3 regions of the Shewanella sp. HL-SH5 genome follow, and region 3 is predicted to be linked to each of the others. Evidence: predicted binding sites of a transcription regulator. Region 3 holds the regulator's gene; each other region holds the start of a gene.

Region 1 (10,987 bases), 950 kb from region 3:
ATTAGATCCTAAGTTGGTGCAAGTGCTTGGCGGCGGAGAGCGTGCTGATTCGGTATTAGCCGCACTTGAGGAAGCGGATGTTGATGCATGGGCATTAGTCCACGATGCTGCAAGGCCGTGTATCACTCACAAAGATATTGATAAGCTAATTAATGCCATAGATGAGTTCCCGCAAGGGGCAATTTTAGCCGCGCCGGTAAGAGATACGATGAAGCGCTCAAATGCTGATGGTACTATTCAACACACTGTCGACAGGGTTCAATTATGGCATGCATTAACACCGCAGTTGTTTCCAGTATTAACCTTAAAACAAAACCTTAAGCACGCATTGCAGGCTAAAGCCACAATTACAGATGAAGCCAGTGCCATGGAATGGGCTGGTATTTGGCCGGGTTTAGTACCGGGACGAATTGATAATATCAAAATTACTCATCCCGATGATTTACAGCTGGCACAACTTTTTCTGCAGCAGCAATCAATATCAAAATAGACAGGATAACAAAATGAAAATGCGTATTGGTCATGGTTTTGATGTGCATAAATTTGGTGCAGATAAGCCACTTATTCTTGGTGGTGTGATTGTGCCATATGAAACAGGTCTTATTGCACATTCAGATGGCGATGTAATTTTACATGCTGTCAGTGATGCTATTTTAGGGGCGATGGCATTGGGTGATATAGGCAAACACTTTCCCGATACCGATGCCGAGTATGCAGGTGCCGATAGCCGTGTATTGCTTCGTCATTGTTATGAGTTAGCGTTGAAAAAGGGTTACAAAATCGGTAACTTGGACGTGACTGTGATTGCACAGGCCCCGAAAATGGCGCCTCATATCGAAGCTATTCGACAGTGTTTAGCACTCGATTTGCAAACACCCATCGACGATATTAACGTCAAAGCAACTACCACAGAAAAGTTAGGTTTTACTGGACGTAAAGAAGGCATAGCTGTTGAATCTGTTATATTAATGATACAGAAATAGGAATAATAAAAATGATAACTGATCTGTATTATTTATATGGAAAACCAACCAGTACCGCTGACTTACGTACTCATAATAGTGATTTCATCGTAGAGGAGATTCTCCCTTTTTCACCTACTGGTGAGGGTGAGCACCATATGCTGCATATTCGCAAAGATGGCCTCAATACTGGGCATGTGGCTGAAGTGCTGGCGAAATTTGCTAAAGTTCATCCAAAAGAAGTGACTTATGCGGGTCAAAAAGACAAAAATGCCCAAACTGAACAGTGGTTTGGTATTCGTATTCCTGGAAAAGAAACACCCGATTGGCAACAGCTTAACAGTGACCAACTGACTATTTTATCCAGTGCGCGTCACGGTAAAAAACTGCGTATTGGTGCCCTACTGGGTAATCGTTTTACCCTAACGCTGCGTAATGTGACTAACATCGACGCCCTGCAACAAAGGTTTAATCAAATTGCAGCCCTTGGAGTGCCTAATTATTTTGGCGAGCAACGCTTTGGTCATAATGGTAAAAATTTAGATCAAGGTAGGCAAATGCTGTCGGGTGCGCGTAAAGTGCACGATAGATCGAAGAAAAGCATGTACTTATCTGCGGTGCGATCATACATATTTAATCAGGTTGCCTCTTACCGTCTTCAGCATCATCTGCTCAAGCCTTTAGCTGGAGATTGCGTCATGTTAGCGGGCAGCAAGAGTTATTTTGTCGCCGAGCAGTGGGATGAATTACTACTGAAACGTTTAGAGGAAGAGGATATTGGTTTTTCAGTCCCATTATGGGGGCGAGGACAGCCGCTTGCTTTAACTGAAGCCGCCGCTATGGAAGCTTTAGCTATAGAAGCTTTCGCGGATGATTTACACGGGCTTGAAAACGCTGGCCTGAGCCAAGAGCGGCGTTTGTTATTATTAAAGCCCCAGGCAATGAAATTGCGGGTTGATGGTGATGTTTGCACTATTGAGTTTATGTTACCTGCCGGAAGCTATGCGACTTCGGTATTACGTGAGTTAGTCGACTACCAAGATATCAAAGATGAACAGTGGAAAACCATGGTTGCAGATCAGCAAGTGCAAGCCATCTCGTAAGCTTAATGACTAAATGGATGAATCAACTCAAATGATCAATATTCTTGTCAGTAACGACGATGGTGTTAATGCACCTGGAATAATTGCATTAAGTGATGCGCTTAACGCGTTCGCAAAGGTGTTAACTGTAGCTCCCGACAGAAATTGTTCCGGTGCAAGTAACTCGTTAACCTTAACTAACCCATTAAGAATAAATGAGTTAGTTAATGGGTATGTTTCAGTTAATGGTACACCAACTGATTGTGTCCATTTAGCCATTAGGCAATTATGCAAAGTTGAACCTGATATTGTCGTATCGGGCATTAATGCCGGTGCGAATATGGGAGATGATACTTTATATTCAGGCACCGTTGCAGCGGCGATGGAAGGGCGTTTTTTAGGACTACCCGCAATTGCCATTTCATTAGTAGGTAAAAATTTGCAGCATTATCAAAGCGCTGCTGATTATGCTGCCAGAATAGTTAAAAATTTACTCACGCATCCTATTGAATCTAATCAAATTTTAAATGTAAATGTACCTGATTTACCGCTTGAGCAAATTAAGGGCATTAAAGTCACCCGACTTGGCGCCCGCCATAAAGCCGAAGGAATGGTTAAAACCCAAGACCCTGCAGGCAAGGATATATATTGGCTTGGCCCAGTCGGCGCTGAGCAAGATTCTGGTGAGGGAACCGATTTTGGTGCTGTTGCCGATGGATACGTTTCGATCACGCCATTGACTGTTGATTTAACGGCTTATAATCAATTAACAAAGTTAGCTGACTGGGTAACGAAAATATGACAGGAGTTTCATCTGCGCGAGCAGTAAATTTAGCTAAAAAACTGGCTGAGTCGGGGATTAAGTCACCAGCAATACTTGATGCTGTAGCCAATACACCACGAGAATTATTTCTTGATAACGCACTTGCGCATAAAGCTTATGAGAATACCGCTTTACCTATCGGGCAAGGCCAAACAATATCACAGCCTTATATTGTCGCAAGAATGACCGAGCTATTATTGCAGACCAAACCACAACGAGTGTTAGAGATCGGCACAGGCTCAGGTTATCAAGCCGCGGTGTTAGCGCAGTTAGTGCCAGAGCTTTGCACTATAGAACGTATTAAGTCTTTGCAAATTCAAGCAAGGCAAAGATTAAAAAAGTTAGATCTTCATAACGTTTCTTTTAAGTATGGTGATGGTTGGAAAGGATGGAGTAATCGCGGTCCATTTAATGGCATTATGGTGACTGCCGCCGCCGCGAGTGTGCCGCAAGCGTTATTAGAGCAACTTGCAGAAGGAGGAGTATTAATTATTCCTGTTGGTGACGATACCCAACAATTGCTGAAAATAACCCGCCTTGGGGATGAATTTACATCTCAAGTGATTGAAGCGGTCAAATTTGTGCCATTAGTTAATGGCGATCTAGCATAAGTTTATCTTTGTGCTATTCAGCTTAAAGGATTGTATTTGATGTGTTCGCTTTTGCTTCGACTTTTCGTATTATCGATAATTGTATCTGGATGTAGCTTTCAGGCGAGTCAGCCTGCACCAGTTGAAAATATTTCATCTAATACTTATAACCCCAAATATGATCGCGGTTCATTGGCCAATTCTGCCTATATAGTTAAAAAAGGTGACACTCTTTACTCTATTTCTTGGGGTGCTGGGCGTAATTTCACCGAAGTCGCAAGACTGAACAATCTTAAGATGCCTTATACTATTTACCCAGGCCAGAAGATTGAATTAACGAATTTGTCAGTAAATAGTACGGCAAAAAATAATAACTATAATACATCAGTTGTAACATCTCAGGCTGCAACATTACCTTACTCAGGTCCGAATTTGAGTAAAGATTCTAATTTCGATCGACAGCAAACCCGCATAGAGCCTAGCCAAACAGTAAATGTAACAACAGTGAAAAAAGATCTTGATCACAAAGCTAAGCCTGCGTATTCTGTAACAACTACCCAACATAAAATTAACCAAACTGAAAGTTCACTGATAGCAGATTTACCCAGTAAGGTGCAGAAGTGGTACTGGCCCGTAAAAGGAAAAATAGTAGGTTATTTCTCTTCTAGCGAGCAAGGCAATCAAGGAATAAAGATTGCAGGAAACCGTGGCGATATTATACAAGCTGCGGCAGATGGGAGAGTCGTTTACGCAGGAGATGCGTTACGTGGATACGGAAACTTAGTGATTATCAAACATAACGATGAATATCTAAGTGCCTATGCACACGCCGACAGGATTCTGGTTAAAGAAAAGCAATATGTTAGCGCAGGCCAAACAGTTGCAAAAATGGGCAGTACCGGGGCAAACCAAGTGATGCTACATTTTGAAATTCGCCATCATGGTAAGTCAGTAAACCCATTACGATATCTACCTAAGCAATAATTGTTTAGTCACATAAATAACGGAGGATGATCAAGTGTAGATTTTAAACATCACAATTAAGGTTTGGGAGAGCAATTATGAGCCAGAAAAAAAGTACTGCCATAGCAGAACAATCTGTTGATCAAGCTAAAGAACCACAAGACGTTGTAACTACTGATACGTTAGTTCAACAATTAGACATTGAAGAAAAAGTCCAAGATGACTTACACAAAAATTTAGATGCCACTCAATTATATTTAGGTGAAATTGGTTTTTCGCCACTGCTTACCGCAGAGGAAGAAGTATTCTTTTCACGTAAAGCCCTCAAGGGTTGCGCAAAATCTCGTAACCGAATGATCGAAAGTAATCTTCGCCTCGTTGTTAAAATCGCCCGAAGATATAATAATCGCGGTTTAGCCTTACTTGACCTGATTGAAGAAGGTAACCTAGGACTGATTCGAGCGGTTGAAAAATTTGATCCTGAACGTGGTTTCCGTTTTTCAACTTATGCGACTTGGTGGATCCGTCAGACCATCGAGCGTGCCATCATGAATCAAACGCGCACTATTCGCTTACCTATTCATGTTGTAAAAGAATTAAATGTTTACCTTCGCACCGCTAGACAACTTGCGCAAAAATTAGATCATGAGCCAACCGCTGAAGAAATCGCTGAAAAATTAGATGTCTCTACCGGTGATGTAAGCAGAATGCTTAAGCTCAATGAGCGTATCACCTCAGTAGATATGCCCATTGGTGGTGACAATGATAGTGCCTTACTCGATGTGATTGCCGATGATGATTCCGTAGGGCCTGATCACCGCGTTCAAGATGAAGATTTATCTAATTCGATAGTCGGTTGGTTAAACGAATTAAATACTAAACAACGTGAAGTGCTTGCCCGCCGATTTGGTTTATTGGGTTACGAGCCATCAACACTTGAAAATGTCGGTGCCGAAATTGGCTTAACCCGGGAAAGAGTGCGCCAAATTCAAGTTGAAGCATTAAAACGTCTTAAGGATATATTAGGTCAGCAAGGCCTGTCAGTTGAAGCGCTTTTTCAAGATTAAATTGTTTGCAGAGAGTGATAATACCTCAAAATGCCATATGATATCTCATATGGCGTTTTAGTTTTATATAGACTTAGCTAATTGCTTTAATTGATATAAATAATCTAGCGCTTGTTTGGGGGTTAACTCGTCTGGATTAATAAATGCTAATTTCTCAGCCAGAGGGGAGTAATCAATTTGTGGCATACTTAAGCTCATTTGTGCCGATGTATTAAGATTAATATCCGTTTTATCATCGCGACTTTCTAATTGATGCAGTTTATGTTTAGCAGCACTGATCACCTGCAGAGGAATACCTGCTAAAGCTGCAACCTGCAGACCGTAACTTTTACTCGCTGCACCATCTTGTACAGCATGCATAAAGGCGATCGTATCTTGATGTTCAATGGCATCCAGATGGACATTAACCACGCCATCGATTAATTCTGGCAATTGTGTCAGCTCAAAATAATGAGTTGCAAATAAGGTCAGAGCCCCCACTTTTTGGGCAAGATATTCAGCAGCTGACCAGGCTAGAGATAAACCATCATAAGTCGATGTCCCCCGACCAATTTCATCCATTAATACTAAACTTTGCTTGCTGGCATTATGAAGAATATTAGCCGTTTCGGTCATTTCAACCATAAAGGTTGACCGCCCTGATGCAAGGTCATCAGAGGCACCAATACGGGTGAAAATACGATCTATATGACCAACTTTTGCACTTTGTGCTGGCACAAAACAACCGATATGAGCCATCAAGGTGATTAGCGCGACTTGACGCATATAGGTTGATTTACCGCCCATGTTAGGTCCGGTCACAATCAGCATTTTTCGCGCAGGTGATAGATTTACAGGGTTGGCAATAAAGGGTTTTTGACTGACCTTTTCGACCACAGGATGGCGTCCTGCTTCAATAGTAATTCCAATATCATTGGTCATTGTAGGGCAATGATAGGATAAGGTTTCAGCTCGTTCTGCAAAGTTACTGATTACATCAAGTTCGGCAGCCGCGTTGGCAAATTGTTGTAGCTCATGAAGTTTAGGTAGCAGTAGGTCAAACAGCTCTTCCCAAAGACGTTTTTCTAATGCGAGCGCTTTACCTTGGCTTGAAAGTACTTTTTCTTCGTGTTCTTTAAGCTCGGGGGTGATGTAACGCTCTGTACCTTTTAATGTTTGTCGGCGTTGATAATGAATAGGAACACGATCTGCTTGTAGTCGACTCACTTCAATGTAATAGCCATGAACGCGGTTATAACCAACCTTCAAAGTATTTATACCAGTTTGCTGCTTCTCGCGTGCTTCCATTTCAGCCAGGTAATCAGTGGCTCCTTCACTTAATCTACGCCATTCGTCTAACTCAGTGTTATAACCATCTTTGATTACACCGCCATCACGGATTAATACCGGTGGGTTATCAATAATTGCCCGTGTCAGTAAATCATGTTCATTTGGAAACTCACCTAATAGGGTAGCCAAATTCGTCATCTGTGGCTGTTGGCAGATTTGCAGTGTTTGTTTAATTTCTGGCAATAAGCCTAATGCTTGTTTAAGTCGAGCAAAGTCACGTGGACGGGCACTTCTTAATGCCAAACGTGCCATTATTCGTTCTATATCGCCAAGCGATTTCAGTTGTTCATGTAAAACAGGGTACAAATCCTGTTCGATTAATTCTTGCACCGCATTATGGCGTTGGGTTATCAGTTTACGATCGCGCAGTGGTTGGTGGATCCAACGTTGTAGCATGCGACTCCCCATGGGGGTTGCCGTATTATCTAATACCCATGAAAGAGTGTTTTCACGTCCGCCTGAAAGATTCTGGGTTAGTTCTAGGTTTCGTCTGGTGGCAGCATCTAAAATAATCGAGTCAGCTTGATTAAAACGTACAATTGAATTGATATGTGGCAATGCTGTTTTTTGAGTGTCTTTAACATATTGCATCAAACAGCCGGCAGCTTGTAGTGCTAAACGAGCATCGTTGATGCCAAAGCCATGCAAGTCTTTCGTGCCAAATTGAGTTAATAATAAATTGACACAGGTGTCGTAATCAAACTCCCATTCAGGTCTACGGCGAATTCCTTTTAAGTGATTGATGAGTATCATGTCAGTGAAGTCTTCACTGTAAAGTAATTCCGCTGGTCGTGTACGTTGGATCTCTGCTTCTAGTGCTTCTCTTGAATCTAATTCTGAAATAACAAAACGGCCAGAAGAGATATCTAATGTGGCAAAGCCGTAACCGACTTTACCCTGGTAAAGCGCGGCTAACAAATTATCCTGACGTTCTTGTAATAAGGCTTCATCTGTCAATGTTCCCGGGGTGACGATACGGACAACTTGGCGATCAACTGGGCCCTTTGAAGTCGCGGGATCGCCAATCTGCTCACATATCGCGACCGATTGACCTATTTGTACTAACTTAGCCAAATAGCCCTCTACCGCATGGTAAGGCAGGCCAGCCATTGGGATCGGGTCACCACCGCTTTTACCCCGTGCAGTTAATGAAATACCAAGCATTTCAGAGGCTTTTTTAGCATCATCATAAAATAGTTCATAGAAATCCCCCATTCTATAGAACAACAGCATGTCAGGATGAGCGGCTTTCATTGTCAAATATTGACGCATCATCGGAGTATGTTTTTCTAAATCTAAGCTAACAATTTCAGTCATGGGCTGTGTAATACTCTTTTTGTTCATCTGTGGTAATTCATTAAGCATTCGGGGAATTAGCATGGGATTTTTATAGCGGCTAATCTTAACAAAATTTGCCCCCGTTGGAGAAATACAAATTCATTATATTGACGTGAAATTACTAAATTTATGATTTTATTAATAAATAAAAAAAAGTAACCTCAGGGCTTGATACTGTATGACTATACAGTATACTGAACAACATATTGAGATGAGTGACGATATTAACGACACTTACAAACTAAATTATACACAGCAATTTTACCATTAATTGTGAACAAAGTTATTGCCTGGAAGGGGTTTGAAAATGAAGGTTGATCCAAATAAAGAGAAAGCACTTGCCGCAGTGTTAAGCCAAATTGAAAAGCAATTCGGTAAAGGCTCTATCATGAAGTTGGGCGAAGACCGTACCATGGATGTAGAAACTATTTCTACCGGCTCACTTTCATTGGACATCGCGTTGGGCGCAGGTGGACTACCAATGGGACGTATTGTTGAAATCTACGGCCCAGAATCATCAGGTAAAACAACACTAACCTTAGAAGTTATTGCCGCAGCACAACGTGAAGGTAAAACATGTGCCTTTATTGATGCTGAGCATGCACTTGATCCTATCTATGCTAAAAAACTAGGCGTAGATATTGATAACTTATTATGTTCACAACCAGATACAGGTGAACAAGCATTAGAAATATGTGATGCTTTAACTCGCTCAGGTGCGGTAGACGTTATTGTTGTCGATTCTGTTGCTGCGTTAACACCAAAAGCTGAAATTGAAGGTGAAATTGGTGATTCGCATATGGGCTTAGCGGCACGTATGATGAGCCAAGCTATGCGTAAACTTGCAGGTAACCTTAAGCAATCAAATACTTTGCTTATTTTTATTAACCAAATTCGTATGAAAATTGGGGTAATGTTTGGTAGCCCTGAAACGACAACCGGTGGTAATGCACTTAAATTTTATGCTTCAGTTCGTTTAGATATTCGCCGCACTGGCGCGATTAAAGATGGTGATGAAGTCGTCGGTAACGAAACCCGTGTTAAAGTGGTTAAAAACAAAATTGCAGCACCATTTAAGCAAGCTGAATTCCAAATCCTTTACGGTCAAGGTATTAACCGTACTGGTGAACTCGTGGACTTAGGTGTTGCACATAAGCTAGTTGATAAAGCGGGTGCTTGGTACAGTTATAAAGGCGAAAAAATTGGTCAAGGCCGTGCTAATGCCGGTAAATTCTTAACCGAAAATCCAGCGATTGCACAAGAGATTGATAAGACATTACGTGAAATGTTGCTTGGTTCTGGAACAGGTACCGCAGCAGCATCATCTACAGATGAAAATATTGATTTAGAAACCGGTGAAGTTTTCTAAATAAGATTTATCCTAGCAATTAATGTGTCGATTTAAGTCGCGGTGCGTATTTTACGTATCGCGACTTTTTTATGCTTCAGTTAAAAAACACTCTGTTGTTATCCTTGCTATACTGACTAGACTTACCCGCCACTAACTAGATAGCTAACTAAATCAATTGAAATTTTATTCTTTTAGTAGATTGATACGCTAGCCACAGAACAATAACAAACCAAATAAAATAGCCTCTAGTTCATCCGATATAACATTATTCTTTATCAAAACTGTCCACCACAATTGCGCCCATCGATGCCGGCATAGTAATGACTATTATCCGTTTTAACGATGTTAATGGGTCTACCCAAAAGGGTAATTTGTCTAAACAAAATAGCACTAATGCAACCACTAATGCTGTCATTAGATAAGCGATAACAATACGGAAAATAAACACTAATTTTCTTGAGCTAATATTATTTTGAAAGACACTTTGATAGGTATATAGCCCTAGAAAAATAACCGATAATAAAAAAAGCATTAATAAATTGAAAAAAGGGAGGGTTTCACCTAATCGCCACGCTTCCTCTGAAAACGAAATCGGCACCGCAAGCGCAAATGCGCCGACAAAAATTTGGCTGGCATCTTCGCCATTAAAGCTAAACTTCATTACTTTTCCTTTTTAAAACATTCTGGTTTGCATAACAAACCCTAAGTTAAAGCCTAGATGTAATACTAGCTGTAATATATGAAGGACTGTTTAACTACAAATTACCTTAAAGCGAGTGTTTACGCACCTATATTCAGATTGAAAGCTAATTGAGAAGATTGTTAATCTTATGCCACAGCACTCATATTTTGCGATAAGCTAATCGAATATTGTTCAGATGATAATCGCCTTACTCATCTCGCATTTTTGCGTAAATTCAGTATATAATGCCCTCATTTACTGGCTTGTATAGCAAGCTAGACACTTTTGTATTCTCTATATCAGGACGCATCCATGTTTCAGACCACTGCAGAGTTAAGAAGTGCTTTTTTAAAGTACTTTGAAGATAACGGACATCAAGTTTTAGACAGTAGTTCGCTGGTTCCAACTAACGACCCAACACTGCTATTTACCAATGCCGGCATGAACCAATTTAAAGATGTGTTCTTGGGGATGGATAAACGCAGCTACACTCGTGCGACGACATCACAGCGCTGTGTTCGAGCCGGTGGTAAGCATAATGATTTAGATAACGTGGGTTATACCGCACGTCACCATACTTTTTTTGAAATGCTAGGTAATTTTAGTTTTGGTGATTACTTCAAAGAAGAAGCGATCCGTTTTGCGTGGACCTTTTTAACTGAAACATTGAAACTACCAAAAGATCGTTTATGCGTGACCATTTATGAAACCGATGATGAAGCGTTTGAACTGTGGAACAACAAAATTGGCGTAGCTGCTGAGAATATTATCCGCATCGGCGATAACAAAGGTGGGGCTTA
Region 2 (10,987 bases), 1.9 Mb from region 3:
TTTCGTTAAAAGAGGCACCATTTTTCATGACATCGAAAACTTCGATAGCCAACGCGCAAGCCATCAATTGAATTGCGTCTTCACGCGGTGTACCTGTCATGACTAAACGCATTAAGGTTTCTTTTACTTTTTTCGGTTCACTGTCGGCGATTTGATTTTCGACGACTTCAATGAGTGTTTCTTCAGTCATGTAACTATCTTGCTGATTATCCATTATAACGACTCTGTTTAAATACTTAACGTCATTATGCCGCAAGCATGGTGTAAGCAATAGCGTAAACTCCGAATTATTCGAGCATTGCCGTCAAGAATGTAACGTTAAGGTTGAGTAAAATTTATCTGTGTTGATAACCTGATTGGATTTTGTGCACCGTAACGACATTTTTTGAGACGACAATATCATCGACTAACACTTTTATCTTCGTTTCGGAATGTTCAGCCCGTGCAAGTTACCTTACGATTTTTAGATTGGCTTGTTCTTTAGCACTTAATTGTTGGCAAGCTTTTCCAATTAGTTGTGTATTGCGGCGTCAGTAATTCTCGTCGCATGGCCCATTTATGTTCAATGCCTTGAGTGGCTACAAATAATGTATCTGTGCCATAGCGTTGATTGATAGCATCAAGCGTTTTCATCAATGCTGGATTAGCTTTAGGTTGGTTAAATAAATCGAATTGGGTGTGTTTTTCACAGCTTAAATCCAGCAGACCTACGCCAATTTTGTAATAGTGAACACCGGTTCTAAATAGTTTTACTGCTGCGTTGCTCATGGCCTGGGTTAACTCTTTGGTACAATTTGTCGGGCATGCAAATGATACGAGCACTTTGAAGTTGACGGGATGGTCATCATAGGGTGAGTTACTGGCAAACAGCATCATTGTTTTGCAATGTGAACCCTGCTTGCGTGCCTTTCCAGCCGCAATACCAACATGTTTACTCAATGCTTGCAGCAATGAGTCATAATCAACAATACGCTCACCGACACTGCGGGTAGAAAAGATTTGTTGCTTATCTGCCCTCGCCTCATCCCATACTTTACATACCTGACCGTTTAACTCGCGCACTGTACGTTCAATTTCAATGCTGAATTGTTTACGTGCTAAGCCTGCTGGCATATTGGCCAGTTCAAATGCACTATTGATATTCATTAAAGCTAATTTTTTACTAATACGCCGACCCACTCCCCAAACATCACCGGCACTCATTGATTGTAAAATGGCTATTCGCTCAGGCTCGTTATCAATGACACAAACACCTTTGTAGGCTTGTATTTTCTTCGCAGCATGATTGGCCACTTTCGCTAAGGTTAAGGTGGGTCCCATGCCCACGCAAACCGGCAGACGCGCTTCTTTCCATACTGCACGACGAATTAATTGACCCTGGGTGCGTAAACATTGAATGGCGGGATAACACTGCTTGAATGAAAGAAAGCTTTCATCGATGGAATACACATGCTGTTCGGGGGCAAAACGGCCAATGATACTCATCATTTTCATCGATAAATCGGCATAGAGTTCGTAGTTACTTGAGCAGGCTATAACGCCTTTTTGTTGGCACAAGTGCTTAACCTGGAAGTAAGGCGAAAACTTTGGTACGCCCAGCTCTTTAGCCTGACGGTTAGCCGCAACTATGCAGCCGTCGTTATTACTCAACACTATAATGGGTTTACCGCGCCAGTCTGGACGAAAGACCTGCTCTGCACTGCAATAAAATGAATTCGCATCAACTAAAGCAAACATGGTTAACTCACCTGGGGCGAGCTAGCCAGTAAAGGGCTTTGGCGATGACAACGAATAGAGCGAATCACCACGCCTTCAATATTGAATGAGTCATAATAGTTTATCGCTTGCGGCTGATATAACTCATTAGATGACAATAATAACCTGCGGTTTTTATCCAGAATTTTACACACAAACTCACCATTAAAATTGGCAACAATCACATCACCATGACGGGCGGTTTCATGGCGATCAACAATCAATAGGTCGCCATAAAAAATACCGACGCCCTGCATTGAGTCACCACTCGCGACGCCAATAAAAGTGGCATTAGGATGTTCAATCAATAGTTCATCTAGGCTTAACGATAACTGTAAATACTCAGATGCAGGACTTTCAAAACCGGTAATCCCCGCACTGGCATGAATAGGAATAATGCGCATAATAAACACCACTGTATAAATATACAGTTATTGTATTATATTGAAGGATTATTGTCAGTTTTTAATTAAAATCAAAAAATCATCACCCAATTTTTTAGCTTTAGAGCAAGATCAATCAACAAGGTAATTTAAGCCGGGGCGATTTATGACAGATCTAAACCGCGCATATTTAATAGAGAATAGATGCTTTACAGCGTAAACTGTTTGTTTATGTTTTTGATAAAGAGAGCCAGATCCGTGATTAAATTCTCTGTTGATACCCACGCACACACCATAGCTTCAACCCACGCATACAGTACTGTTCATGACTATTTTTCGATAGCCAAAACTAAAGGTATTAAACTTTTTGCAATTACTGATCATGGGCCTGATATGGCAGATGCGCCCCACTTTTGGCATTTTGTGAATATGCGAGTATTGCCAAGAATTGTGGATGGTGTTGGTATGCTGCGCGGTATTGAAGCGAATATAAAAAATGATCTAGGTGAAATTGATTTTTACGGCAGCTATTTAACCGATCTCGATATTGTCTTGGCGGGTTTTCATGAGCCGGTATTCCCACCATCTAGCCAAGAAGCGCATACACAAGCACTTATCAATTGCATTGAAAGTGGCCACGTTGACATCATTACCCACCCCGGGAATCCGTCATATCCGATTGACATTAAACGGGTTGCGAAAGCCGCCGCTGAGCACAATGTCGCGCTTGAAATTAATAACTCGTCTTTCTTAACCTCTCGTAAAGGCAGTTTAGCTAACTGCACTGACATTGCGAGTGCAGTGAAACACGCTGGCGGATTATTAGTGATGGGTTCGGACTCTCACGTTGCATTTAGCTTGGGCGGCTTTGAAAAGTGCATTGAAGTTATTGATGCAGTGGATTTTCCAATCGAGCGATTATTAAATCGCAGCCCTGAAGCATTACTGTCATTTTTAACGGCAAGAGGCCACACCAATTTAGATGAATACGCGGTGTTAATCGATTAGCCATAAAATGATTTACTACATCAGCTTTAATGTGAGTATGTGGTGAGTGTTATGGCGTTTATTGGGCGCGAGTAATGAATTGAATGTTAAATAAAAAACCCCATTAAAGTGCTCTTTAAATGGGATTTTTATCATCAATTTATCGCTGAGCCTATCGCTGACCGTATAGCTCGCTTAATAGATTAGTTTTGGGTTAAAAAACGTTGTTTAACCGCTTCAGCCATTAAGTGTGGTGGAATTAAGCCTTGTTCTAGCACAAAGTTATTAAAGGCTAAACGGTCAAATTTGTCACCCAAGGCCAATTCAACATCGGCTCTTATTTCAAGTAACCTTGATAAACCATAAAAGTAGCTGCCCGCCTGTCCAGGCATGCGCATGGTGTAACGGTCTACTTCTTGTTTTACTGCGGCTTTTGAGAACACCACATCATTGCTTAATAAATTGTAAGCCTGCTCTTTGGTGGCTAACCCTAAATTTAGCATCGGGTCTAACATGGCACGGGCGTTACGTAATAGTCGATGTTGCAAGGCGATGAGTTGGCCTTCAATGGGTAAATAAGGCAGCATTTCAGCTTCAGCATAAAGTGCCCAACCTTCTACGTTGACGCTATTAAACGCATAATACACGCGAGCCAATGACACACCTTGCTCTAGCATGACGGCAAATTGCAGTTCATGCCCAGGTCGACCTTCGTGAGCACTTAATGTGTACGCAACCGCGTTAAAGTTAAAGTCATCATAAGCGGCATCACCACTTAATGCGGGGTTGCCGGTTGTCAGTACAAATTGACCTTGCTCGCCAGTGTTACCAATAAACGGGGGTGGCAACATATGCGGCGCTGGGCTGCCCGCAGCCTCTGCATCGCTGGCAAGACGCATAATCATATTACGTTTTGGTAAGTCGACAACCGCTTGCGCAGTAATAATGCCTTCCAGTTTAGTGTTAATTTCGCGATAGTGGTTTTCAATTTTATCGTTACCTAATGAGTCTTTTTTGAGCGTTTTAATCACATCTCGATAATCACTCGATGGCATATCAAACTTTGCTGCCACTAACGGAGCCAAAGCTTGCATGTTCGCTTTGGTGATCATGTAACTTGCTTTTGCACGTTCAATAAGCAAATTTGGGTCTATATCAATTCCTGCACTTTTAAGTTTTAACGCATAAATTTCAGATGGCAATTTATAGTCAGTACGCGCATGAGGAATAACCGTTTTTTCAGCCCATTGACGGTAATCTGTAATTTGTTTTTTTAACAGCGCTAAATTATCGTCGGCTTGACTGAAGTCATTTTTATCAAATAATTGCTGTAAACCTTGCAGTAAGGTGTCGGTTCTGGCTAATGCTTGTTCTACTTCTTCTTTAGTTGGGCCGAGTAATGCTTTATTGTTTAACGCTGTTTCAAACAAGGTTTTTGCTTGCTCAGTTAATGCGGGTTGACCGGTTTTACCGACATAACAAGCCAAACGCGTTATAGCAGCTTGTTTGCGGCTGTCAGCCATTTGCTGATCCAATAATGCCGATACCCCTCTAAAAATAATTAATGGGACATCAACCCAAGGTAACATGTACTTATCATCTAACTGGTCTGCCAAAATAGTCTGATCAATATCGTCGATAATAATATTAAGATCTTGGCGAACAGGTAAAAGAGTTTCTGTTTCCAGTGCTTTTAGTAAGGTTTTCTTACTGTTATTAAGCGTTTTAATGTACTTATCTTGTTGTGCTTTGGTAATACTGCTACACAGATTGTCGGCTTCTGTAATACCTATTGAGCTGGCCATTTCGGGTTGAAACTGGCTGGTTATCTGGATCTGTTTATTGGTGTATTGATTACTCACATCTACCCAAGTACTCGCAGAAGCAGTCATTGGAATTAACATCAGCAATGGGATAATTGTGGTGAGTTTTTTGCCTGACATCGACTAAATCCTTTTTATTTGGCCTTTATTTCGGCTTATTATTTTAGGCGATTACTATAACTGAATTTCAGCACCAATAGATAAATACCCAGTTAGCTATTCTGTAACGAATCGTTATCAATACTGAATTGTAAGCCGAGTGGCACGTCATCTCTATTTGCTTGCTTTATCGCGAGTATAATGCACTTTTCATCAAGACACTTAATCACCAAGGATAGATATAGGTACATAGATTTTTGCGTGATAGAACACTTTTAATGTGAAATATAAATGTACTATTAATATTGAATAAAGAACTCAATGTTAACATGCATATCGAACGTCATATTTTTGATCGTTAAGGTATCTTTGATTTGGCATTTTAAGCTGGATTGAACTTAACGTTGCTGTTTCGCGTAGTGATAGATAAAGTAGTATAAGAATATAAAGGATTTGTAATAATACTTTTAATTTCAGGGGCTTATAATTAACTTTGTTTTAATTAATAAATCAATAGTATCAGTTTTAATCAACATCACTTTTTAGGGAATAACACCATGTACATGATAGTTAAACACGCCCATCTGACAATAATTGCACTGACGTTTATATTTTTCATCATCAATTTTGTGTTAACGATGAGAGGTTCTGACAAGGTGAATAACAAACTGCTAAAGGTCGGCCCGCATGTTTTGTACACGCTATTTATCTGTAGTTTTATCTACCTTGTCGTGGTTAACCCACTTAACTTATATCCATTCGTAAACGGCTGGGCCTCTTCTAAGTTAGGCGGCTTTGTACTTTATGTATTATCTATTACGTTGGCACTTAAGTGGGCAAAGTCAACCTTGTGGCGTGTAGTCGGTTTGATGAGTGCCATATTTTGGCTAGTGATGAGTGCACGATTAGGGTTTGCTGATCATCTTAAATCTAAAGCCGTTGCTGATGGCAATACCTACATTGAGTTAGGACAGTCGTTACTTATCGCTGTTAGCTAGGCTCAATTTTATAACAGTGGCTAATTCTGTTTGGCCACTGTTATGAATAACTCAAATTAGTACCTGCAATCATAGTGATAGCGATGCGATAGATTATCCACAATAGTTTACTTATCGTTACCCTATTCTTCTGCCATCATCAATACTTAGTGGCTTGAGTGAATAAAATATCAAATTGAGTTATGGGTACTGGTCGACTAAATAAGTAGCCTTGAAAATGAGTACAACCTTGGCTGACTAGATATTGCTGTTGTGGCACAGTTTCAACACCTTCAGCAATCACATTTAATCCTAAGCTGTGCGCCATAGAAATAATGGTCTTAACAATTGTTTTATCGTTAGTATCGACACCTAAATCACGAACAAACGACTGATCTATTTTAAGTTGATGTAGTGGTAATGTTTTTAGGTACTGTAACGATGAATATCCGGTTCCAAAATCATCTAATGAAAACTGGATACCCATTGTAGCGAGTGTATTCATTTTATGAATAATGGTTTCAATATTATTCAATAGTATACTTTCTGTTAATTCAATTTTAAGTAGACTAGGATTAATACTATATTTATCAATACTATTCTTTATTATTTCAACAAAATCAGCTTGATGAAACTGTCTGGCACTGACATTAATAGATAATGATAGCCCCGCAGTGCTGTTATTTTCTTGCCAGGCTTTAAGTTGAATACAGGCCGATTCAAGTACCCACTGTCCTATATTGAGAATAATTCCAGTGTCTTCTGCTAGTGGAATAAAATCTAACGGTGAAACGATACCTCTCTTCGGATTAATCCAGCGGATAAGGGCCTCTACACCTATAGGGGTGTTAGAACTGTCTACTTGAACTTGATAGTATAATTGAAATTGATTGTGTTCTAGGGCAAATAGCAAGTCACGTTCAAGCTCAACTCTATTGATAAGAATACTCTCCATCTGGGGGTCAAAGAAACAAAAGGCATTGCGGCCTGATTTCTTAGCTTGGTACATGGAAATATCAGCTTGTTTAAGCAATTCGTCTGAAGTTGTTTTATGCCCTAGAAATAATGCAGCCCCTATACTAGTGCTAGTTGAATAACTATGCCCCGCTATGTTGTATGACTGATTAATACTGTTCAAAATATTAGCCGCAATAGCTTTAACCTCTGTTGCGGCCATCACGGCGTTAATGTGTAAACTTTCTAACAGAATGACAAATTCATCACCACCAAAGCGAGAAACGGTATCACCTTTACGCATAATAGTGATTAAACGATTAGCGACCTGTTGCAATAACATATCGCCAATATCATGACCCAGGGTGTCATTAAGTGTCTTGAAATTATCGAGGTCAAGGAATAATAATGCCCCATAGTGGTTGCTACGTTCGCTCAGTATTAATGCTTGTTTTAACCGGTCATCTAACAATCGACGGTTTGGTAATTTTGTCAGCGGGTCAAAGTAGGCTAGTCTTTCTATTTGAATGGCGTCTTCTTTTTGCTTACTGATATCTTGAACCATCGCCATTACATAATCAACATTGCCATTTGTTTTACGAACACAGCGAACAACTAGCATGGTGGAAATGACTTTACCCGTTCGACTAATAAAACGTTTTTCTAAACTGTAACCATCAATTTCATTAGCAAGTAATTTGGTGAATTGTTCTAGATCGGCGGCTAAATCATCTGGATGAGTTAAATCAACCCATGTTAACGCCTTGAGTTGTTCTTCGGTATATTCCAACATGGTACAAAGACAAGAATTTATACTGACCCAGCCTTTATCTGCTGAGGTCACTGTTAAGCCAACTAAATCTAATGAATAAAATGAGGCTAACTGCGCTTCTCTTAAGGCTAGGCTATCAAGCATTTTATCGAAATGCTTGGCCAGTGACGCAGCCTCATCATCGCCCTGCATATTTACGCGTAAATGAGTTGATCCTGTTTGTACTTTATCGGCGACTTTTTGGATTATATGCAAGCGACGAGTTAAATAACGGCTAGCTAAGGTCGTAATCAAAACACCAAAAAAAATTGCAGCAAGTACATAAAAGAAGCTGTATATTTTGATTTGCATAATTTCTTCTAGATAAGTTTTTTTAGTTAAATCAATAATCACCCAACCCACTTTGCGTTCTACTAATATAATAGCCTTAGCAAACTCTATGCTATTTTTTGAATACTTTACATGTTGAGTTTCAATATCATTCGGAAGCGTCTTGATGTGCGCCCCCACTTGGCTGGGATCGGTATGCGCCAGAACTTGCCCCTGTAAACCAATGACAATGGCATGCTTTAGATCGGGATAGTGTGATAAGGCACTGACAATTTCCTGAAGACCATCAAAGTCTCGCGAGGAAATCAAAATGGCAGAAGATGACGATAAAGTATCAGCAAGGGCAATGGCTTGCTCTTTATACTGTTGAATTTTAATTGTCTGTTGATGCTGAGTCGTATTCCAAATAAATAACCCCATCACCAAGATCACGGTTATTGTCATACCCGCGACCATTTGGCGATGTAATGAGCCTACGAGTATTTGTTGCAGTTTTTTAATCATAAATGACTTCCACTGGTCGCACGTTTTCAGCAAAATTATATATGTGCGTACAACATCATCAGTATCACTAGTTTAGTTAGATGGAACGGTTTCCATACCGATAATATTTAAATTTGTTTTTATCCGAAAATGTTATTTTCTAAAAGTGAATTTATTACTAATGTAAAATACTGTTTTTGCACATAATCAATACTTAACAAGCACGTTTCAGGATAATTATAGATTACTCTAAGCAATTAATTTACAACTTAGTACTTTAATGGGCCTTACTGGGTTCGTTGTTTATTGTGTGGCTGATGATAAAACATTAATGTCTTACCCACACTTAACCTGTCTTTATCGGTCATATTATTCCAGCGAGTGATCTGCTCTACACTGACTTTATATACCCTGGCGATGCTCCAAAGTGTATCGCCATACTGAACTGTGTGGTTACCGTTAACGGCGGTTTCACCTTTAGGCGTTCGAACTGTATTTGCCATTGTGGGTTTATTCGATGAAACTTGAGCAGATTTGGCGGCCGCCAGTTCTACATCGAGTATCACTTGTGACGTTAAATGTGGCATAAAAAGTATTTGGCCTGCGATAATCCTATCACCACTAATGTCATTCATTTCTTGAATTTTAGACACGCTTATTTGATGACGTTTAGCAATAGCACTTATATTGTCACCTGCTTTTATCTGATATTTGAACCATTTAACTCTTTCACTAATGTTGGTGTCTTCAAGCGCTTTTTTAAACTGATTCACTTTACTGACTGGCACAACCAATTGATGTGGTCCGTCGGGCGATGTTGCCCAGCGATTAAACCCCGGGTTTAACTTTTGTAGTCGAGTAATGGGTATATTCGCCAGGTCGGCTGCTACAGCGATATCAATTTGACTACCGACATCAATCACTTCAACGAGCGGTTTGTTAGGAATTGATTGAAGGTTAATGCCATAACGTTCGGCATGTTTTATGACATCTGCAATTGCCAGTAATTGCGGTACGTATTGTCTGGTTTCTTTGGGTAAGGGTAAAGCCCAAAAGTCGGTGCTTAAGCCCCTAGCTTCATTGTATCTGATAGCCTCTCGCAACCGGCCTTCACCCGCATTGTATGCTGCTAATGCGTATAACCAGTTGTCAGTTTTTTTATACAAGTATTCCAACATATCTAATGCTGCAGTTGTGGCTGCAGGGACATCTCTTCTGCCGTCATACCACCAATTCATTTCTAATCCGAAATGACTGGCCATGGGAGAAGTAAATTGCCATAAGCCTGATGCATCGGCGCTGGAATAAGCAAGTGGATTAAAAGAGCTTTCAACCATAGGTAATAAAGCAAGCTCTATCGGTAAGTCTCTATCGTTAAATTCTTCAACAATTAAATATAAAAATGGTTTCGCACGTTGTGAAATAAGTTCTAGATGCTGTGGATTATTGATATACCATTGTCGATATTGATTAACTAACTGTTCATCAGGAATAGGGATATCCATCGAAAAACGGATACGTTCCCACACATCACCACTATCTTGATATGGGCGACGGACTAAAGACTTAGGCACTTTTAATGATGTTGTATTATCAATATTACGAGAGATTTTTTCTGTTTCGACATCTTTAACCGTCACGGTTTGGCAACCACTTAACAGGATAAAACCTGTAGCAATAACAAAAATTGATGTTCTCAATTAAAGATGTTCCTTGGCAATGGCGTCGATATTTATGTGATTCGATCGCAAATTTTTTAAACAAAAAGTTACACATTGTAATTTAGTTTTATTTTTCTAGCCATATGTTTAACTGCCTCATCTGTTGAAACGATATCAACAACAGATGAATACTGAAACAATTCCTCTTACAAAGAGGCGTTGATAATAGAAAACAATATTGCGTTAATTAAGTATTACTCTCCTATCGCAGATGAACCTATACACGGTTGCCAAAAACAACGTCTTCTTTTAAGTCTAACCACATTGGCTGCTGGGCCATTACCTTGGTAAACATCCTGCTTTGTAAATAACCGTTAAGCCACTGACGCAGCTTTGGATAAGGAGATTGCAAATACCATTGCCGCTCTACCCTGGCAAACTGACGTACAAACGGCATTAAAGCTAAATCTGCCAGGCTTGGTTTATCTGACATTAAATATTGATGCTGGCAGAGTCGCTTTTCAAGGTCTGCTAGATAAGGTTCACACTTTTGCCTGTCATCAAGAAGTGAAGTCTCGTGGTAACGTTTAGAACAGCGATATTGCTCTAAATGTCCTTTAAACTCACTATCAAACCTTTCAATCAGAACTCGCATTTCAGCTAAGGCATTGGGTGCTGATTTGTGGAGATAGTCATTGGGATCGGTTTGTGAAAAAGCCCACTGCATAATCGATAAACTTTCATCAATGACCGCATTATCAAG
Region 3 (10,987 bases):
ACAAAGGCACCAACGCAAAACCAAAGCCGAACATACCCACAGCGCCCAAAATAAGCAGGGTCAGTAATTTACGATTCGATTTTGTTGGCTGATTCATCTCATTTTATCTCTGGTGGGGTAGTAAACGAGTGATATGGAGCAGGACTCGGAAGGGTCCATTCCAATCCTTCAGCACCTTCCCATGGTTTATCTGGTGCTTTTTCACCACCTTTAATGCATTTAAGCACTACGGCTAAGAAAATAAACTGAGACAATCCAAAGGCAAATCCACCAATTGATACAATCTGGTTAACGTCGGCAAACTGAATTGCGTAATCAGGAATTCGACGTGGCATACCAGCAAGTCCTAAGAAATGCATTGGGAAAAACAGCACGTTAACCGAAATGACCGAACACCAGAAATGCCATTTACCTAAGGTTTCGTTGTACATATGACCGGTCCACTTAGGTAGCCAATAGTAAGCAGCGGCCATAATGGAAAATATTGCCCCAGTAACCAGTACGTAATGGAAATGAGCCACCACAAAATAGGTGTCATGGTACTGGAAATCTGCCGGTGTAATGGCCAGCATTAACCCTGAGAAACCGCCAATAGTGAACAAAATAATAAAGGCGATAGCAAACAGCATGGGCGTTTCAAACGTTAAAGAACCGCGCCACATGGTTGCTACCCAGTTAAATATTTTTACACCCGTTGGTACGGCTATCAGCATGGTGCAGTACATGAAGAACAGCTCTGCAAATACCGGCATACCCGTGGTGAACATATGATGTGCCCACACTAAGAATGACAGCACCGCAATACTGGCGGTCGCATATACCATTGACGAGTACCCAAATAGCTTCTTACGGCTAAAGGCGGGCACAATGGCAGAGATAATACCGAATGACGGTAAAATCATGATGTACACTTCAGGATGACCAAAGAACCAGAAAATATGCTGGAACATAACAGGGTCGCCACCACCTGCGGCATCAAAAAAGCTGGTGCCGAAGTATTTATCGGTTAACACCATGGTGACCACACCAGCCAGTACTGGCATTACCGCAATCAGCAAGAATGCAGTAATAAGCCATGTCCACACGAATAAAGGTAACTTCATCCATGTCATTCCTGGTGCGCGCATATTAACTATGGTCACAATCACGTTGATTGCGCCCATAATCGAGCTAATCCCCATAATGTGTATCGAGAACACAAACAGTGCTGTGCTATCTGGACTGTAGGTGGTAGATAAAGGCGCGTAGAATGTCCACCCAAAGTTAGGTCCACCGCCTTCCATAAATAATGTGCTAAGTAACATGGTAAAGGCGAAGGGTAAAATCCAAAAGCTCCAGTTGTTCATGCGAGGTAATGCCATATCTGGCGCACCAATCATCATAGGTATTAGCCAGTTAGCTAAGCCGGTAAAGGCTGGCATAACAGCACCAAATACCATGATAAGGCCATGAACTGTGGTCATTTGATTGAAAAAGTTAGGTTCAACTAGTTGTAAGCCTGGTTGAAATAACTCAGCGCGGATCACCATTGCCATGGCACCGCCAGTTAGAAACATAATAAAACTAAACCATAAATACAAAGAGCCAATGTCTTTATGGTTAGTGGTTAGCAGCCAGCGCATAATGCCCTTAGGGGCACCATGATGATGGTCGTCATGGACTGCAGTATCGTGCGTAGATGTACTCATTAATTATCCCCTACTGTCCATGGCTATTGACATCGGCTGCTTGCACCGTATCGCCTGAATTGTTACCCCATGCATTACGCTCGTAAGTGATCACCGCTGCCATTTGGCGTGGTGATAATGAACTGGCGAAAGCTTGCATCGCGGTACCAGGTTTACCGTTGTGAACGATATTGATATGCGCATCAACAGGGCCAGTAATTATGGGACTACCAATCAATGATGGGAACGCACCAGGTAAACCTGCACCTGTTGCTTGATGACAAGCAGCACAAGACGATGTGTATACCTGTAGACCTTCGGTCATTAACTGCTCATAAGTTAATTCCGTCAAATCTACCTCTTTCACCTCGGCGACAATGTCGACAGCTTTGGTAACTGCAGCATTGACTTGCTCAGATGGATCGGCAGATACAACTGCTTGAGTGCTGGTATTTGCTGGATTAGGTTCTGCTGCATTAATACCACTGGCAACATTGCTTACATCAACAGCCTGAATAACATCACCGGAGTCGTTCCCCCAAGCATTACGCTCATAGGTGACAACCGCGGCAATATCTTTGGCGGTTAACTGTTTTGCAAATGATTGCATTGCTGTTCCAGGCTTACCATTAAGCACAATATTAATATGGCCATCGACAGGCCCCTTAATGAGTGGGCTGCCAATAAGAGATGGGAATACACCGGGTAAGCCTGCACCATTAGGTTGGTGACATGCTGCACATGTAGAGAGGTAAATTTGTTCACCTTTGGTCATTAACTCTTCTTTTGAAAGAGTTTCTGATAAGGCTGCTTGAGCCGCGGCAGCTGCATTATTGGCAAGCTGTTTTTGGTCTAAAAGCCACGCATCATATTCCGCTTCAGGCAACGCCTGAACCACAATAGGCATAAATCCATGGTCTTTGCCGCATAATTCAGCACATTGACCACGGTAAGTTCCTGCTTTATCAATTCGTGTCCAAGCTTCGTTAATAAAGCCTGGGTTAGCATCCTTTTTAACCGCAAAAGCTGGAACCCACCAAGAGTGGATAACATCATCTGATGTCATTAAAAAACGCACTTTCCGATTGAGAGGCAGTACCAAAGGTTTATCTACTTCTAATAAGTAGGTTGCGCTTTTAGTTTCATCACCGTCAATTTGGGTGCGAGGAGTGGATAAAATGCTATAGAACTCGACATCTTCATTAAAATAACTGTAATGCCATTTCCACTGCGAACCAGTGATCTTAATGGTTAAGTCCGCGTCAGACGGATCTTCCATAGCGATAAGGGTTTTAGTGGCTGGAATGGCCATACCAATTAAAATAACAAATGGGATCACGGTCCAAGCAATTTCTACTTTGGTACTTTCATGAAAATTTGCCGCGACCGCGCCTTTGGATTTACGATGATAGATCATTGAATAAATCATGATCCCGAACACCACAACACCAATAGCACAGCAAATATAAAGAATAATCATATGGAGGTCATAAACCTGGCCACTGATATTCGTTACACCCTTTGTCATGTTGAGGGGCATTTCGTTTGCCCCAAGTGGAGGTGCCAGTAACACCGCCATTACACAATACAACCATTGCTTCACAAGACTTCTCCTCTGCCAATTGCGAATAGCAACTACAAAGAAGAGTCACACAGTAAGTCTCTGCTCTATGTAAACTCTTCGGTTCCCAAAAAAGCTTGATGACTTCAAAGTACCCTGGTGGTTGTAAGCGTGTAAGGCTTACGGATTTGTATTTATGTGCACCACGCTGGCACCTACAACTGAACCTATCAATTCTGATTTGACGCTTTTATCTGTCAGATAAAATCTAGACTGTAGCGTTTCAATTAGGTTAAAAATGTTTCAACCCTGTTAAATACATTACTTGTAGATTAAACATTGATCAAGATCACTTTTATAGCTAATTAACTGAAATTTTGCATAAAAAAGCCCTGTACATAGACAGGGCTCAGTAAACACGGCGTTTAGTACTAATGAAATGAAGTGAAATTAATTGTTTTAACAGCATTATTTTGATTTGAAATAATCGCTTTAGTTGCCAAATTAGTGCCTAAGTGAGTGCTTACATCTTCAATAACGACACCTAATGCTCGGGCACTTTTTGCGACTAACTCTAATCGGCGACTGTCGCGTGCATCTAAAGGTTGAGTCCATGAAATAACGGCACTTGATGTACCACTGGTTAATGCTTTTTCCATTGCCCAAAGTGTTTCAATTTCATCCTTGGCATGTACTAACAATACGCGGTCCATTCTTACCCCAGCACTAGCTAACATCTGTTTATAATTGATATTGGCGGGATTAATTAGCACAATCCAACGACCTTGCAGGCTTAGTTGTGCCAATTGGCTAGCATATTGACTGAGTTCCACTTTACCATTGGTTTCGGTTTGGAGTGTGGTGATAGGCTGCGCTAAATTAATATCTGCAGTTGGCAAATCTACCCATAAACCAGGATGACGAGGGGATGTACCCATTAGTTTGTTCATAACCATTCTCCATTACGAATTACACCAACTGCAAGCCCTTCAATAGTGAGGCTTTGGTAACTTAAATCGACTTCGATAGGTGCATACGCTTCATTTTCAGCATGCAAATATACGACATTGCCTTTTTTCTCAAAACGTTTCACTGTCACATCATCTTCAACACGAGCAACAACGACCTGGCCATTTCTGGCTTGCTGTATTTTATGAACGGCGAGTAAATCACCCTCTAAAATGCCGATGTTTTTCATGCTGTCACCGCGAACCCTTAACAAAAAGTTTGCGGCAGGTTTAAACATATTAGGATCAACTTGATAGTATTGTTCTACATGCTCTTGCGCTAAAATAGGTTCACCTGCAGCGACTTGTCCAATTAAAGGTAAACCTGCTTCTTCGGGTTCATCTTCTTGGGTTAATCGTATTCCACGGGATGTGCCGGGCATGATTTCAATAAACCCTTTTTTAGCCAAGGCTTTTAAATGCTCTTCTGCGGCATTTGCGCTTTTGAAACCTAAGCGTGTAGCGATTTCTGCACGAGTAGGTGGCATACCAGTTTCAGAGATATTGTTTTTAATAAGCTCTAAAATTTCAGCTTGGCGTGGTGTTAAGGGTCTCATGTTATTTCCTGTCTTTCTATACAGTAACTGTCATTATATACAGTGTTTGTGTTTGCGCAAGTATTCACCAATTATTTTTTAATTTTATTATTTGAAATTTTTTTTTTATTATATGTATCAATTGCATGCTTCAATTTATTTGTTCTTGAATTTAAAAGCATTGTTTGATGTGTACAGCCTATAGTGAAAGGTAACCAGTTTCTGGTATCCTATGCGCCCATATTAAAAGGGCTTTATTGCGAATATTATTATGTCAAAACCAGATTCAATCATGCTTAGACTGCTGCGTAGGGTGCAAAAGCTGATGGTGCAAACGATAGTTGTGCCACATGACCCATTTGCAGATCTAAACTTCGATCCAGACAAGCCCATTGTTTATGTCATGAAGACAGAGTCGATCAGTGACACTGCAGCATTAAGCGAAATGACCCAAGGCTTAGGCTTACCAAGTCCTTATGCGCCATTACAACTTGATGGTATGAAAGTGCCACGAGTTGTTTGTTTAGAGGGGCGAAAGCCTATTATTGGTAAGCGTGAGGGTGGTGAGAAGTTTTTAAACTGTTTTACCAGTTTATTAGCGCTCCACCGTCAGCAGCCTGAATTAGATATTCAACTTGTGCCAGTAAGTCTTTACTGGGGCCGTACTCCAGGCAAAGAAGATGACACGATGAAAGCTGCTGTGCTTGAACGTGAGAATCCAACCTGGTTACGTAAATGGTTAATGATTCTATTTCTAGGTCGCCATAGTTTTGTGCAGTTCTCTAACGCAATGTCATTACGCTATTTAGCCGATGAACATGGTACTGATGAAGCCATTGCCCATAAATTAATTCGGGTGGCTCGGGTACATTTTCGCCGTCAACGTAAAGTCATGACTGGACCACAACTGCCTAACCGTCAAGCTCTGTTTGCTTCGTTATTAAAGTCTGAATCGATCAATAAGGCCATTGAAGAAGAAGCGGCAAACAAGAAGATTTCCAAAGAGAAAGCGCGTGAAACTGCGATTGAGTATCTGGACGAAATCGCGGCCGACTATTCAGATAGTTTAGTACGTATTGCTGAGCGTTTTCTCACCTGGTTATGGAATAAGCTATACAGTGGTATTAACATCAAAGGCGCTGAGCAAGTGCGCCAACTGCATCATGACGGTCATGAAATTGTATATGTGCCTTGTCATCGCAGCCACATGGACTATTTACTGCTGTCTTATATTTTGTATTACCAAGGTATGGTGCCGCCGCACATTGCAGCCGGTATCAACTTAAACTTCTGGCCTGCAGGCCCAATGTTCCGTCGTGGTGGTGCATTTTTCATTCGCCGTAGTTTTAATGGCAACAAACTGTATACCGCTATTTTTCGTGAGTATTTAGATCAACTGTTTGCTAAGGGCTACGCCGTTGAATACTTTACCGAAGGTGGTCGTTCACGCACTGGTAGATTGCTTGCACCTAAAACCGGTATGTTAGCCATGACAATTAACAGTGTGCTGCGTGGTATTGAGCGGCCGGTGACGTTAGTGCCTGTTTATCTTGGTTATGACCACGTGATGGAAGTGGCTACTTACCATAAAGAATTAAGTGGTAAGAAAAAAGAGAAGGAATCGCTTTGGCAGGTATTTGGTGCTATTCGTAAGCTGGGTAATTTTGGCCAGGGTTACGTAAACTTTGGCGAGCCAATCAATTTACAAAACTTTTTGAAACAACAATCTCCTGATTGGCGTGAAGAAATTGCCAAAGATCCAGACCAGAAACCATCATGGGTTACGCCAGCAGTTAATCTTCTAGCCAATCAAGTGATGACCAACATTAATGGCGCAGCAGCGGCAAGTTCAGTCACGCTAACTAGTTTAGTGTTATTAGCCTCAGAGCAAAATGCGTTAGAACGTCATCAGCTTGAGCGTCAGCTAAATTTCTATTTAAAGTTGTTGAAACAAGCACCTTATTCCGACTATGCATCGGTTGCAGAAGGTGATGGTCCATCCATTGTTAAGCATTGCTTATCACTCAATAAATTTACCTTAGAAAAAGACCCACTAGGGGACATTGTCGCAATTGACCCTAACCACGCTATTACCTTGAGTTATTATCGTAATAACATTATTCATATCATGATTATTCCTTCCTTAATTGCCAGTTGTTTAGTGCGCTATGAAGAATGTAATCGTGAACAAATTCTGGCAGTGGTTGAGGACTTTTACCCGCTGATGAAAGCAGAATTATTTATGGGTATTGCTGATCTTCCCGCTTATGTTGATTTAGTGCTTGATCAAATGGTTGAGGAGAATTTAATTAGTGGTGATAAACGTTGTGTTGTTGTCCAAGCGAATATCACCCAGTTAGAGCTATTAGCTGAAACCGTCAGTGAAACATTACAGCGTTATGCAATTATCTTTAATTTGCTAGGGATCAAACCTGAATTAGAGCGTGCTGAGCTTGAACGAGACAGCCATTTATTGGCCCAAAGGTTAGGGGCGTTGCACGGTATTACTGCACCAGAGTTCTACGATAAAAAATTGTACAATACCCTGAGCGTGAAACTAAAAGAGCTAGGTTATTTATGCAGTCGTGAGCCATTAGATGAAGTGTTTCGTATACGCGACCACGCGAATGGATTATTACGTCCATCAGTGCGACAAACCATTCAAGATAGCGTAAACGCGGAGCATTTAAATTAATGGCAAACCACATGAATGCGGCTAAAAATAGCCCCAAAAGTAAGTCTCTTATTGGTGGGGCAATGATTATTGCTGGTACGACTGTCGGCGCGGGAATGTTCTCGTTACCCGTGGTCGGGGCAGGTATGTGGTTTAGTTATTCTGTACTGATGTTAGTAGGTATTTGGTTTTGTATGCTGATGTCTGGTTTACTATTACTGGAAGCCAATTTACATTTTGAGCCTGGGGCCAGTTTTGACACGTTAACGCGTGATACGCTTGGGCAATTTGGTAGAATAGTCAATGGGTTATCAATTGCTTTTGTGTTGTACATCCTAACTTACGCTTATATTAGTGGCGGTGGCTCGATTGTTAATCATAGTCTGCAGGCCATTGGCATCAGCTTACCGCAAAGTATCGCCGGATTAGTGTTTGCGTTGGTGCTTGCACTTATTGTGTTAATCAGCACTAAAGCCGTTGATCGCATTACCACCATTATGCTTGGTGGTATGGTGATCACTTTTTTCTTAGCTACGGGTAACTTATTAATTGAAATAGATCCAAGTCGATTGTTTGAGCCTGATGGTGAAGCTCGATACTTGCCTTATATGTTAGCTGCATTGCCATTTGGCCTGGCCAGTTTTGGTTACCATGGTAATGTACCCAGTCTGGTTAAATATTACGGTAAAGATGCCAAAACCATTGTAAAAGCTATCGTACTAGGCACAACCATTGCCTTGGTGATTTATGCCTGTTGGTTAGTGGTCACTATGGGCAATATTTCTCGTGCTATGTTCTCAGATATTATTGCCCAAGGCGGTAATATGGGGGTATTAGTGGCGGCCTTATCTGAATCCATCGCCAGCGAAAATTTATCACGCGTACTGACCTTGTTTGCCAACTTAGCGGTTGCCTCATCTTTCTTAGGGGTGACATTAGGCTTATTCGATTACCTAGCTGATTTATTTGGTTTTGATGATTCACGTACTGGTCGATTAAAAACCGCAGCAATTACGTTTATTCCACCAACAGTATTAGGGTTACTCTTTCCTAATGGTTTTTTAATGGCTATCGGTTTTGCAGCTTTAGCCGCAACCATTTGGGCGGTTATTGTACCTGCACTATTGGCTTATAAAACCCGTCAGCTCTATCCAAATAGCCAAAGCTTTAAAGTACCAGGAGGCAATATGTTGATCATTATTGTGGTGTTATTTGGGGCATTAACGGCAACGTGTCACTTGTTGGCCATGGCGGATATTTTACCGGTTTACCAGTAGGTTTTTGACAGGCTTACATAATAAAAAGTCTTCTTCGGAAGACTTTTTGCATTTATGGCATTTTGTAGCTTAACTGTGGGCAATAAGATACGTGAAACCCTATGTTAAGAATTAAAAATGAAGGAGGCATGTTTTAATCATTACGTTACCCTCCCATGTTATAAGGCAGATGAAACATAAAACAAATAAACTTGTTGATAACAGATTGTTTTTATTGCTATGTTAATTTTTTAATTTAAGGATGAAATTGTTATGTCAGATCTGCTACTAACACAACTAAAAGCGATTGATCGTAAAATGCTGATGATTGCCATTATTGATTTTCCAGGCAGCCTTCTGTTTGGCTTAGGCTTGTATGGCATATTTGCTGGCTTTGATAAAAACTTTTTACCTATGTTGGCGGATCAACAAATCATTTACGCCATGATCCTTGTAGGTGGGGGGATAATGCTGTGGGGTGGTTGGAAGATGCTTATACTAGCCCGTGAAAAACAGCATATTTTGGCTCAACATAAATAATTAAATTAGCGGGTCATGGCATAAAATGAGATCTGTGTTGCAATTATACTGTTGATATTTCGTGTCTTGTTGTTAAGCCACCTCCGTTGTATTAAGTTTAGTTTAAGGTTGGAGTGAGTAATAGTTAGTCAATTATTGATCAGCTTCAAAGTTTAAGTGATGAATTCTACCTATTACCTAAATCTAGAGGCATATCAGCTTTTTTCGTACCACAACACTCTACACTTACTCAAAATTAATAATATATAAAATATTGTAAAACGGAGATGTGTGATGAACTGGCGAACCCTATTTAAACCAAGCACAAAATATTCCATTATCGTACTGATTTTAGTCGGTGTGATTTTAGGTGTAGTTGGCTATTTTGCAACTCAGCAAACCTTACATGCAACAAGTACAGATGCTTTCTGTATGTCTTGCCACAGTAACCATTCTTTAAAGGATGAAGTATTAGCGTCAGCTCATGGTGGTGGCAATGCAGGTGTAACAGTGCAATGCCAAGATTGCCATTTACCCCATGGCCCAGTTGATTACTTGATCAAAAAAATCATCGTTTCTAAAGATTTATACGGTTTTATCATGATAGATGATTTCAATACTCAAGCATGGTTAGATGAAAACCGTAAAGAACAAGCGGACCTAGCATTAAAGTATTTCAAATCTAATGATTCAGCTAACTGTCGCCATTGCCATACTCGTATATATGAAAATCAGCCTGAAGGCATGAAGAAAATGGCGAAAAAAATGCATGAAAATAATTTCAAAAAAGCACCCGAAGACAGAAAAACCTGTGTTGATTGCCATAAAGGTGTCGCCCATCCTTACCCTAAAAAGTAACTTAGCTTAGGCTACTGAATAAAAAACCTCGTTCAAGTGAACGAGGTTTTTTTATGGATGATTATTTAAAGTGTGCTTAACGGTATTGAGTGAGTTTATGGTACTGGTTGATAAGCATATAAACGGTAACTCACTTGTCCTGCTGTTTTTTGTTTCAGCGGTAACCAATTTGCTGGAATAACCAGATCAGTAAGATCGGTTTCGGTTTCAAGATAAATGAGTGCATCGTTATTTAACCAACCATGGGCCATTAATAATTCAATAGTCTGTTTGGCCAAACCTTTACGAAAGGGAGGGTCAATATAAACCACATCAAAACCTTGATCTGTTCCTTTAGCCAATAACTGCAAACTGTCACCATTAATCACTTTGGCATTGATGCAGTTAAGGGTGTGCAGATTTTTGGTCAGTTGGTTGGCGGCACTTTTTTGTAATTCAAACATTAACGCAAATTCGGCATAACGTGATAACGACTCTAGGCTTAATGCTCCGCTTCCGGCAAAACAATCTAATACTCGAGCGCCCCGAATATCAACCGATAGCCAGTTAAATAGGGTTTCACGCACACGGTCTGTTGTAGGGCGTAAGCCTTCTAAATCATGGATCGGCAGCTTACGAGAACGCCATTGTCCAGAAATAATTCTGACCTGCCCACTACTGCTATTTTGTCGTGCCATGTGTTCCCCGTGATTTTGTCTGAACAAAGAAAAAGAAAGTGGTAGACTATGCTCACCCTAAACAGCTGATATTTTATATTAAACTCAACCAAAAATACTGAGTATTCTCCAATAACCCCTATTGGCGTAAAAAAATCGCTGTAATTGAACTTATTTTATATTGAGCACTGGTAGTAAACATGGCAAAGAAAGGTTTTTTCTCGTGGTTTCGTAAAGACAAGAACGAGCAAGA

The links. Region 3 encodes LexA, which represses DNA repair genes until DNA is damaged. Its sites were predicted from a motif close to TACTGTATNNNNATACAGTA; they were not measured.
Region 1: the regulator LexA is predicted to act here: its motif matches at 8,327-8,346, upstream of recA (recombinase RecA).
Region 2: the regulator LexA is predicted to act here: its motif matches at 2,169-2,188, upstream of ACRWQM_RS08710 (LexA family protein).

The regions. Positions count from the first base shown of each region.
Region 1 is NZ_CP195038.1:2,934,442-2,945,428, reverse strand. Features, by position in the region: gene ispD (2-C-methyl-D-erythritol 4-phosphate cytidylyltransferase) at 1-490, shown strand, start outside; gene ispF (2-C-methyl-D-erythritol 2,4-cyclodiphosphate synthase) at 504-983, shown strand; gene truD (tRNA pseudouridine(13) synthase TruD) at 998-2,065, shown strand; gene surE (5'/3'-nucleotidase SurE) at 2,097-2,846, shown strand; gene ACRWQM_RS12870 (protein-L-isoaspartate(D-aspartate) O-methyltransferase) at 2,843-3,478, shown strand; gene ACRWQM_RS12865 (peptidoglycan DD-metalloendopeptidase family protein) at 3,518-4,441, shown strand; gene rpoS (RNA polymerase sigma factor RpoS) at 4,519-5,487, shown strand; gene mutS (DNA mismatch repair protein MutS) at 5,551-8,133, opposite strand; gene recA (recombinase RecA) at 8,462-9,523, shown strand; gene ACRWQM_RS12845 (DUF2391 family protein) at 9,771-10,166, opposite strand; gene alaS (alanine--tRNA ligase) at 10,500-10,987, shown strand, end outside.
Region 2 is NZ_CP195038.1:1,993,850-2,004,836, forward strand. Features, by position in the region: gene ACRWQM_RS08700 (hypothetical protein) at 1-214, opposite strand, end outside; gene ACRWQM_RS08705 (Y-family DNA polymerase) at 481-1,737, opposite strand; gene ACRWQM_RS08710 (LexA family protein) at 1,740-2,159, opposite strand; gene ACRWQM_RS08715 (phosphatase) at 2,400-3,146, shown strand; gene ACRWQM_RS08720 (DUF885 domain-containing protein) at 3,329-5,068, opposite strand; gene ACRWQM_RS08725 (SirB2 family protein) at 5,605-6,045, shown strand; gene ACRWQM_RS08730 (EAL domain-containing protein) at 6,185-8,584, opposite strand; gene ACRWQM_RS08735 (LysM peptidoglycan-binding domain-containing protein) at 8,851-10,263, opposite strand; gene ACRWQM_RS08740 (glutathione S-transferase) at 10,502-10,987, opposite strand, start outside.
Region 3 is NZ_CP195038.1:3,884,807-3,895,793, reverse strand. Features, by position in the region: gene ACRWQM_RS17005 (cytochrome c oxidase assembly protein) at 1-97, opposite strand, end outside; gene ctaD (cytochrome c oxidase subunit I) at 99-1,688, opposite strand; gene coxB (cytochrome c oxidase subunit II) at 1,699-3,270, opposite strand; gene ACRWQM_RS16990 (cell division inhibitor SulA) at 3,660-4,178, opposite strand; gene lexA (transcriptional repressor LexA) at 4,175-4,792, opposite strand; gene plsB (glycerol-3-phosphate 1-O-acyltransferase PlsB) at 5,043-7,466, shown strand; gene mtr (tryptophan permease) at 7,466-8,722, shown strand; gene ACRWQM_RS16970 (hypothetical protein) at 8,975-9,241, shown strand; gene ACRWQM_RS16965 (NapC/NirT family cytochrome c) at 9,515-10,078, shown strand; gene rsmD (16S rRNA (guanine(966)-N(2))-methyltransferase RsmD) at 10,174-10,755, opposite strand; gene ftsY (signal recognition particle-docking protein FtsY) at 10,935-10,987, shown strand, end outside.